2 regions of the Kitasatospora sp. NPDC023385 genome follow, and region 1 is predicted to be linked to the other one. Evidence: riboswitches for the same ligand, from Rfam matches in the RefSeq annotation. Region 1 holds a riboswitch; the other holds the start of a gene.
The links. Region 1 has a riboswitch for S-adenosylmethionine ahead of thrC (threonine synthase). Riboswitches for the same ligand answer to the same signal wherever they lie in the genome.
Positions count from the first base shown of each region.

Region 2: another riboswitch for S-adenosylmethionine. It lies ahead of AC0B61_RS19950 (aminotransferase class V-fold PLP-dependent enzyme); the one in region 1 lies ahead of thrC (threonine synthase).

Region 1 is NZ_JBVOOL010000003.1:479,549-484,339, forward strand. It holds gene AC0B61_RS08170 (ubiquitin-like small modifier protein 1) at 514-792, opposite strand; gene thrC (threonine synthase) at 864-2,159, opposite strand; SAM riboswitch class I at 2,177-2,312, opposite strand; gene AC0B61_RS08180 (glucosyl-3-phosphoglycerate synthase) at 2,461-3,492, shown strand; gene AC0B61_RS08185 (alpha,alpha-trehalose-phosphate synthase (UDP-forming)) at 3,531-4,791, shown strand, end outside.
Region 2 is NZ_JBVOOL010000012.1:57,661-62,451, reverse strand. It holds gene AC0B61_RS19970 (NYN domain-containing protein) at 1-492, opposite strand, end outside; gene AC0B61_RS19965 (hypothetical protein) at 635-898, opposite strand; gene AC0B61_RS19960 (rhomboid family intramembrane serine protease) at 1,101-1,883, shown strand; gene AC0B61_RS19955 (Lrp/AsnC family transcriptional regulator) at 1,925-2,206, shown strand; gene AC0B61_RS19950 (aminotransferase class V-fold PLP-dependent enzyme) at 2,214-3,578, opposite strand; SAM riboswitch class IV at 3,630-3,748, opposite strand; gene trpD (anthranilate phosphoribosyltransferase) at 3,857-4,791, opposite strand, start outside.

The DNA of each region.
Region 1 (4,791 bases):
ACCCCCCCTGGGCGCAGCCGTGCACGCCGCAACCGTCCGCACGGAACGCCCAACGGCCTCCGGTGAGCGGGTGGTTGCGTCGACCGCCGCTGAATGTATCCGGATCGACGCCCTCTGCAACAGGGTCAGCCGCCGGTCTTTCCGTTGCCACGCCAAGGGACAGGGCGTACCGAATCGGGAAGTTCTCGGCATTCCACGCCGGGCATAGCGGACGAATTACCCAAATGCCTGCAGGAATTCTGACATCTGCCTGACATGTTTCACGGTCGGGTCTCACCGGCCGGACGTCCTGCGGGGGCGGAACACAGCGGAACACCGCAGAACATCGCGGAACACCGCGAAAGGCCGAAAGGGAAGTCCTGTTCCCAGCCGAGCCACACTCTACTCCGACTCGACCGGAAAATATTCCCGCCGGAATGCAAGCGGCCGCCCGTACCGACGGAAAGCGGAATTCCGTACGGACGGGCGGCCGACCGGCGAGCGGGGGAGCTTGGGCGAGCGGGCGGGAACGGCTCAGCAGCCGCCGGCCACCGCCGGAATGATCGAGACGCCGGCGCCGTCCTTGATCTCGGTGGCCAGGCCCTCGGCGAAGCGCACGTCGTCGTCGTTCACGTAGACGTTCACGAAGCGGCGCAGCTTGCCGGTGTCGTCCAGCACGCGGGCCGAGATGCCCGGGTGGTTCTTCTCCAGGTCGGCGATGACCTCGGCCAGGGTGGCGCCCTCGGCGGTCACCTCGGCGGCTCCGCCGGTGTAGGTGCGCAGGATGGTGGGGATGCGGACGTTGGCGCTCATGGCTCTCCTAGCGGGGTGCGGCCTAGCGGTGTGCGGCCTAGCGGGGGTGCGGCCTTGCGGGGTGGGGAGGTTCAGGCGGACGCGAGGCCGGCGGCGCGGAACGAGTCCAGCGTCGGGCGGATGACGGCGGACATCCCGGCGTCGGAGACGGCGTCCAGGGTCTTCAGGCCGTCGCCGGTGTTGATCGCGACGGTCTCCTTGGCCGGATCCAGCTGCCCGGTCTCGACCAGCTTCTTCAGCACGCCGACGGTCACGCCGCCCGCGGTCTCGGCGAAGATGCCCTCGGTCCGCGCCAGCAGCCGGATCGCCGCCACGACCTCAGCGTCCGTGACGTCCTCCACGGCGCCGCCGGTGCGGCGGGCGATGTCCAGCACGTACGGGCCGTCGGCCGGGTTGCCGATCGCCAGCGACTTGGCGATGGTGTTCGGCTTGACCGGCCTGATCACGTCCCGGCCGGCCTTGTAGGCGGCCGACACCGGCGAGCAGCCCTCCGCCTGGGCCCCGAAGATCCGGTACGGCCGGTCCTCGACCAGGCCGAGCTTGATCAGCTCCTGCAGCCCCTTGTCGATCTTCGTCAGCTGCGAGCCCGAGGCGATCGGGATCACGATCTGTTCCGGCAGCCGCCAGCCGAGCTGCTCGCAGATCTCGTACGCCAGCGTCTTGGAGCCCTCGCCGTAGTACGGCCGCAGGTTGACGTTGACGAAGCCCCAGCCCTCGCCGGCCGGGTCGCCGATCAGCTCCGAGCAGAAGCGGTTCACGTCGTCGTAGGTGCCCTCGATGCCGACCAGCTCGCCGCCGTACACCCCGGCCATGACGACCTTGCCCTGCTCCAGGTCGTGCGGGATGAACACGCAGGAGCGCAGCCCGGCCCGGGCGGCCGCCGCACCCACCGCGCCGGCCAGGTTGCCGGTCGACGAGCAGGACAGCGTCGTGTACCCGAACGCCCGGGCCGCCTCGATGGCGCAGGCCACCACACGGTCCTTGAAGGAGTGCGTCGGGTTCCCGGAGTCGTCCTTGATGTGCAGCTGGGCGGTGAAGCCGAGCTCCCGGCCCAGGTTGTCCGCCTTCACCAGCGGGGTCCACCCCGGGTTCAGGTTGGGCTTGGACGCCACGTCGGCCGGGACGGGCAGCAGCGGCGCGTAGCGCCAGACGGACGCCGGGCCGGCCTCGATCCGCTTGCGCAGTTCCTCGGCGCTCTCGCTGCCGAACTCGTAGGCGATCTCCAGCGGGCCGAAACACTCCACGCAGGCGAAGCTGGGGCCGAGCGGGAAGCGGGTTCCGCACTCCCGACAGGACAGCGCGGTGGCGGGGCCGAGATCGACGGCGGCAGGTGCGGCACCGGAAGGGGTCGTCACGGTGATAGCCATGGTGGCGGAGGCCTCTCTCCTCATCTTCCCCGCGGCGCGGTCGCGCCACAGGCCGGAATTGGCACCTGTCCCGCCGGGTCCTGTCGAGGACAGTCAGGCGAGAAGGTTGCCGGGACGTCAACGGGCCGTTCCCTCAGTCCCTCTGGATGAGCTTGTGAAATTGTGGTGGCGCTCAGCGGTGACCCCGGCGTGCAAAGGTCCGGCCGCTGTACGAAGACTGTATCCGAAGGCGTCAAACCCGAACGGGACCGTCCGCCACGCGAGATGAGCCGTCCCACCCGACCCCGCCGAGGAGACTTCCGTGCCCGCCGAACCGACCCCCGAGCTCCTGCCGCAGGCGGCGTCCTGGCTGCGCCGCCGCTCCTGGAGCGCGGCCGACCGGCCGGTCGAGGACCTCCTGGCGGCCAAGGAACGGACCGGCCGCACCGTCAGCGTCGTCCTGCCCGCCCTGGACGAGGAGGCCACCGTCGGCGGCATCGTCCGCACCGTCCGCCGGGAGCTGATGGAGCGCCTCCCGCTCGTCGACGAACTCGTCGTGGTCGACTCCGGCTCCCGCGACGCCACCGCCGCCGTCGCCGCCGAGGCGGGCGCCCGGGTCGAGCACCGCGACGCCATCCTGCCCCGGCTGCCCGCCGCCCCCGGCAAGGGCGAGGTGCTGTGGCGCTCGCTGCTGGTCACCCACGGCGACATCGTCTGCTTCGTGGACGCGGACCTGCGCGAGTTCGACCCGGCCTTCGTCTCCGGCATCGTCGGCCCGCTGCTGACCGACGAGTCCATCCAGCTGGTGAAGGCCATGTACGACCGCCCGCTCGAAACCGAGTCCGGCGCCGTCGTCCCGGCCGGCGGCGGCCGGGTCACCGAACTCGTCGCCCGCCCCCTGCTCAACCTCCACTGGCCGGAGCTCGCCGGCTTTGTCCAGCCCCTCGGCGGCGAGTACGCGGCCCGCCGCTCGCTGCTCGAACGGCTGCCCTTCCCCACCGGCTACGGGGTCGAACTCGGCCTGCTGGTCGACGCGTTGGAGCTGGTCGGCCTGGACGCCCTGGCGCAGGTGGACGTCGGCGTCCGGCACCACCGCCACCAGGACGGCCAGGCCCTCGGCCGGATGGCCGCCACCATCTACCGCACCGCCCTCGAACGCCTCGACCGCACCCACCGGCTCAAGGCCTCCGCCGACCTGGTGCACCCGTACCTCACCCAGTTCGCCCGCAACCCGGAAGCCCTCCCCCCGGCTCCGGCCGGCGGGGCCCCCATCTTCACCCCGCGCACCTCCCCGATCACCGCCCTGGAACGCCCCCCGATGCACACCGTCCCCGAATACGCGACCCGGCACTGAGGGGTTTGCCACCCCTGGCCTCCGGCAACATCCCAACCATGGGCGATCTCACGACCGAACGTTCGAGTGCGACCGGCACCGCCCCCGTCCTGGTGGCATCCAACCGGGGACCGGTGTCGTTCAGCACCGCCGACGACGGCACGCTGACCCTCCGACGCGGCGGCGGCGGCCTGGTCTCCGGCCTCTCCGCGATCGACGACCCGAACGCCGTCTGGGTCTGCGCGGCCCTCGGCGACGCCGACCGCAGAGCCGCCAGGGGGGCCCCCGAGGGGCGCCTGGACCTGGCCGGCCACGACGTCGGCGGACAGGCCGTCCGAATGCTGGACATCGACCCGGAGACCTTCGCCCGCGCCTACAACGGCGTCGCCAACTCCACCCTCTGGTTCGTCCACCACCTGCTCTACGCGACCCCCACCGCACCCGCCTTCGACGCCGAGTTCCGCACCGAGTGGGCCGCGTACCAGGCCTACAACGCCGCCTTCGCCGAAGCCCTGGCCGCCGAAGCCGCCCCGGGCGCCGCCGTCCTCGTGCAGGACTACCACCTGTCCCTCACCCCGGCCCTGCTCCGCCGAGCCCGCCCCGACCTGCGGATCGGCCACTTCTCGCACACCCCCTGGGCCCCGCCCGAGTACTACCGGCTGCTGCCCGACGACGTCGGCCGCGCCGTCCTCACCGGCATCCTGGGCGCCGACCGGGCCGGCTTCCTCACCGAGCGCTGGGCCCGCGCCTTCGCCGCCTGCTGCGCGGACCTCCTCGGCGCCACCGTCGACCACGACGCGCTGACCGTCACCCTCGACGGCCGCACCACCAGGCTCGGCGTGCACGCCCTCGGCGCCGACGCCGACTTCCTGCGCGAGCGCTCCCACCGCCCCGACGTCGACCAGCGCCTCGCCGCCCTGCGCACGGCCGTCGGCGACCGCCGCACCATCGTCCGGGTCGACCGCACCGAGCTGAGCAAGAACATCGTCCGCGGCCTCCTGGCCTACCGGCACCTGCTCCGCACCCGCCCCGAATGGCACGACCGGGTGGTCCACATCGCCTTCGCCTACCCGTCCCGCACCGACCTGGCCGAGTACCGGGAGTACACCGCCGCCGTCCGGCGGCTCGCCGACGAGATCGACGCCGAGTTCGCCACCCCCGCCTGGCAGCCCCTGATCCTGCACGTCGACGACGACTTCCCGCGCTCCCTCGCCGCCTACCGACTGGCCGACGTGGCCCTGGTCAACCCGATCCGGGACGGCATGAACCTGGTGGCCAAGGAGGTGCCCGTGGTCTCCGACGACGGCTGCGCCCTGGTCC
Region 2 (4,791 bases), on a different contig from region 1:
CCGGCTCCAGCCCGCCGAGCGCACCAGGTAGGCGGCGGCCGCGACGTCCATCGGATCGGCGGCGCCCGGGACGCTGCCCGACTCCAGCGCCTTCACCAGGTCCGGCTGCCCCAGCCGCAGCCGCTCCGCTATCCGCACCCGGAAGGCCGGCTCCGCCTCCAGCGCCGCCGCCAGCGCGGTGGCCGCGTACTTGGCCCGCCGCGCGGGCGTGAACTTGACGTACTGACGCAGGCTCTGCGGCAGCTCACCCGGCGGCAGCCCGCCCAGCGCGTCCGAGGCCAGCCCGACCACGCGCCGGCGCACCGCCTCGGGCAGCGGCCGGTCGAGCTTCTCGACGGCGCGCTCCGGCCCGGGCCGGGAGGAGTCGGACGAAGCGGCCCCGGTCTCGACGGCTCCGGACGCGGCGTCCTCGGCCGGGCCCGTCCCGGTGTCCGGCGCCTGCGCAGCGGACCGAAGTCCCCGCTCTTCGTCGGGCTCCTTCGCTGCGTCCACCACGTCCTCGGCTCCGATCCTGTTTCCGGCGGGGTACGGCCGCGACCGCCCCCTGTCGTCACGCTCCGTGCGTCTGGTCTGTTCTGTATTGTCCCGTGCGGCGGACGGGCGCGCCGCGCGCCGCCCACCGCACGGGCGGGACTCAGCCCTGCTCGGCCCGGGCCTGCGCATCCTCGGCGCCCGGCCGGGCCACCAGCTCGACCTGGTCGACGGCGTTGCACCAGCGGCAGCGCACCGACTCGACGGTCTCGCTCAGCACCTCGGTCTCCTCGACCTTGGACTCGCCGGCCAGGTCGAAGTGCAGGAACTCGGTCACCCGCGCGGTGCGGGTCACGTCGAAGCGGGTGAGGTTGCCGCACAGCGTGCAGCGCCAGCGCGTCTCGGCGGTCAGGGCGGGGACGGTCATCGGGGGGTCCTCTCGGGTGGTCCCTGCGTGGGCCAGGCGCTCCCCCCGAAGCCCCGGCGTCGGCGGCGGGAGGCGGGATTGCCCGCCCCAAGCCTATTGCCTGGGGCATCCGCCGCGACCACCGGTCAGCGGAATAGCCGGACTAGTCCACCTGCCGTAAACCGCCGTGTCACCAGCGGCGCCCGGCGGGATGCTTGGCCGCATGGCGCTCACCGCCCCGGACCACACCGCCGCGCGGGCCGGCCGGCCGCAGCCGCCCGCCCCGGCGGTCACCTACGCCCTGATCGCGGTCAACACCCTGGTCTTCCTGATCGGCCCGGCCGCCGGGCTCAACCCCCTGTACGGCACCGGTCAGGCCCGGGTCTGCGCGGAGCAACGGTACGAGCAGCGCTGGGGCGCCGTCCCGGCCGAACTCCTGACCGGACGGCCGCTGACCTCCGAACAGCTGGCCGAGGCGCCCGACCCGGTCCCCGGCTGCCCGGCCGCCCCGACCCCGGGCAAGCACCCGGCGCTGTCCGCGCTCAGCGGCCTCTTCCTGCACGCCGGCTGGCTGCACCTGCTCGGCAACCTGCTCTTCCTCCACGTCTTCGGCCCCACCGTCGAACAGCGGCTGGGCCGGGCCCGGTACGCCGTCTTCTACCTGGCCGCCGGCAGCCTGGCGACGTACGGCTTCGCGCTCGCCGAGGCGCACTCGCCGGATTCCACCCGGGTGCTGATCGGGGCCTCCGGCGCGATCTCCGCCGTCCTCGGCGCCTACCTGCGCTTCCACCCGCGTTCCCGGGTGACCACGCTCGTCCCGCTGCTGTTCTTCCTGCCGCTGCGCTTCCCGGCCTGGCTGGTGCTCGGCCTCTGGTTCGCCCTGCAGTGGTGGTCGGTGCACTCGGCGGGCCCGGGGGTGGCCTACCTGGTCCACGTGATCGGCTTCTCGGCCGGCTTCCTCTACGCCTGCACCCTGGCCCGCCACCCCTCGCGACGACCCGGCTGACGCCCGATACGCTGGCCGCACCCCACAAAGGAGCCCGCACAGTGATCACCGCCATCGTCCTGATCAAGACCAGTGTCGACCGCATCCCGGAGATCGCCGAGGCCATCGCCGCGATCGAGGGCGTCAGCGAGGTGTACTCGGTGACGGGCGGCTACGACCTGGTGGCGATGGTCCGGGTGCGCCATCACGACGACCTGGCCGACGTCATCCCGGGCCGGGTCAACAAGGTCCCGGGCGTGGCCCACACCGAGACCCAGATCGCCTTCCGCACCTACTCCCAGCACGACCTGGAAGCCGCCTTCGCCCTCGGCCTGGACGAGTAGCCGGCGCTCAGCCGTCGCGCCGGGTGTCGACGACGCAACGCCCGCCCTCGTTGCGGTAGTTCCACGACGCGCCGTCGGTGACCAGCTCGCGCACGGCGGTCAGGAAGCGGTCGATGTGCTCGTCCGGCGTCCCGGCGCCGAAGCTCACCCGGATCGCGTTCAGGCTGCGCTCGCCCGGCAGCGAGGGCTCCGGCGCGCCGCACTCCGAGACCGCCACGTCCTCGTCCCCGAGCAGGGTGCGCACCAGCGGGTGGGCGCAGAAGAGGCCGTCGCGCACGCCGATGCCGTACTCGGCGGACAGCGCGGCCGAGAAGTGCGAGCTGTTCCAGCCCTGGACGACGAAGGACAGCACGCCCACCCGCGCCGAGTCGGAGCCGAACAGGTTCAGCACCTTGACCTGCGGGATCTCCGCCAGCCCCGCCGTCAGCCGGGCGATCAGCTGCCGCTCCCGGGCCTCCAGGGCGTCGAAGCCGGCCTCGCTCAGCGCCCGGCAGGCCGAGGCGATCGCGTACGCGCCGATGACGTTCGGCGAACCGGCCTCGTGCCGGGCCGGGCCGGTGTGCCACTGCACGGCCACCGAGCCGTCCGTCTCCCGGGCCACCGTCCGGGTCGCCCCGCCGCCGGCCAGGTACGGCTCGGCCGCGTCCAGCCAGTCCGCCCGGCCGGCCAGCACCCCGGCGCCGAACGGCGCGTAGATCTTGTGGCCGGAGAAGGCGATCCAGTCGACGTCCAGCTCGCGCACCGAGACCCGGTGGTGCGGGGCCAGCTGGGCGGCGTCCAGCACCACCCGGGCGCCGTGCCGGTGCGCGGTCCGGGTCAGCTCGGCGACCGGCCACAGCTCGCCGGTCACGTTGGACGCGCCGGTGACGCAGAGCAGCTTGGGGCCCTCGGGCGCCTCGGCGAGCGCGGCGTCCAGGGCCACCACCGCCTCGGCCCGCGAGCGCGGCGCCCGCAGGTAGGTGACGTCCAGTCCGGCGTGCGCCCAGGGCAGCAGGGAGGCGTGGTGCTCGGTCTCGAAGGCGAACACCCGGGTGCCGGCCGGGACGGCGGCGGCCAGCAGGTTGAGCGAGTCGGTGGTGGCCCGGGTGAAGACCACCTGGTCGCCCTCGCGCAGGTCGAGGAACTCGGCGACGGTGCGGCGGCTCTGCTCGAAGAGGTCGGTGGACAGCTGCGAGAGGTACCCGGCCCCGCGGTGCACGCTGCCGTAGTACGGCGCGTACGCGGCGACGTCGTCCCACACCCGCTGCAGCGCCGGCGCGCTGGCCGCGTAGTCGAGCGCCGCGTAGCCGACCTTCGCACCGCTGGCGAGCGGGACCTGGACGTCGGCGCCGAGGACGGCGAGGGGGGCACAGATTTCGGTGGCGACCGGCATGGGGATGCACTCCTTCGGGGTGATGGACCCCCGGGAGTGTCAGTCGTCGGGCGTCCGCGCTTGTCGCACGGACGGCTTGCCGTGGCGACCCGGTCCTCACCCAGGGCACCCCGCCACGGACGGAGGGTTGCCGGACAGCAAGCTGGGGCTTGGCGCTGTCGCTCATGACCTGCCGAAGACTCTAGGTCGCGTCCGGCGGGTGGTCAAACGGGCATCCACCATCCGGACAGGCCGGGAGCCCGCGCCGGCTCGTCCGACACGGGCTCCCAACTACCGCTTCAGCTCCGGCTGGTGGCCTCCGACCAACGCCGCAGCAGCTCCTGCGCGGCGCCGGAGTCGACGGCCGCCGAGGCCCGCGCCATGCCCGTCGCGAGCTGCTCCGTCAGCGGCGCGTCGCCCAGGTCGAGCGCGACCAGCGCCGCCGCGGTGTTCAGCAGGACGGCGTCCCGCACCGGCCCGCGCTCCCCGGCCAGCAGCCGGCGCGCGACCTCCGCGTTGTACGCGGGATCCCCGCCGCGCAGCGTCTCGATGCCGACCAGACCGATGCCGACGTCCCGTGGGTCGAAGGAGGTCTCGGTGACCGTCCCGTCGCGCACCACCCACACCTGTGAGGTGGTGGTGATGGTCAGTTCGTCCAGCCCGTCGTCGCCGCGGAAGACCAGCGCCGTCGAGCCGCGCCGGGCGAGCACCCCGGCGATCAGCCCGGCGAGCCGGGTGTCGAAGCAGCCGACGGCGTGCGCGGTGACCTTGGCCGGGTTGGTCAGCGGGCCGAGGATGTTGAAGGCGGTCGGCACCCCGAGGTCGCGCCGGGCGGTGGCGGCGTGCCGCATCGAGGGGTGGAACTTCGCCGCGAAGCAGAAGGTGAGCCCGACCTCCTCGGCCACCTCGGCGACCCGCCGGGAGGACAGGTCCAGCGCCACGCCGAGCTTCTCCAGCACGTCCGAGGAGCCGCTGGACGAGGAGGCGGCCCGGTTGCCGTGCTTGACCACCTTGGCGCCGGCCGCCGCCGCGACGATCGCCGACATGGTGGAGATGTTGACGGTCTTCGCCCGGTCGCCGCCGGTGCCGACGATGTCCACCGCCGGGCCCGGGATGTCCAGCGGCTCGGCGTGCAGGTACATCGCGTCCACCAGGCCGGTGACCTCGTCGACCGTCTCGCCCTTGGCCCGCAGCGCGATCATCAGGCCGGCCACCTGGACGGGGGACGCCTCGC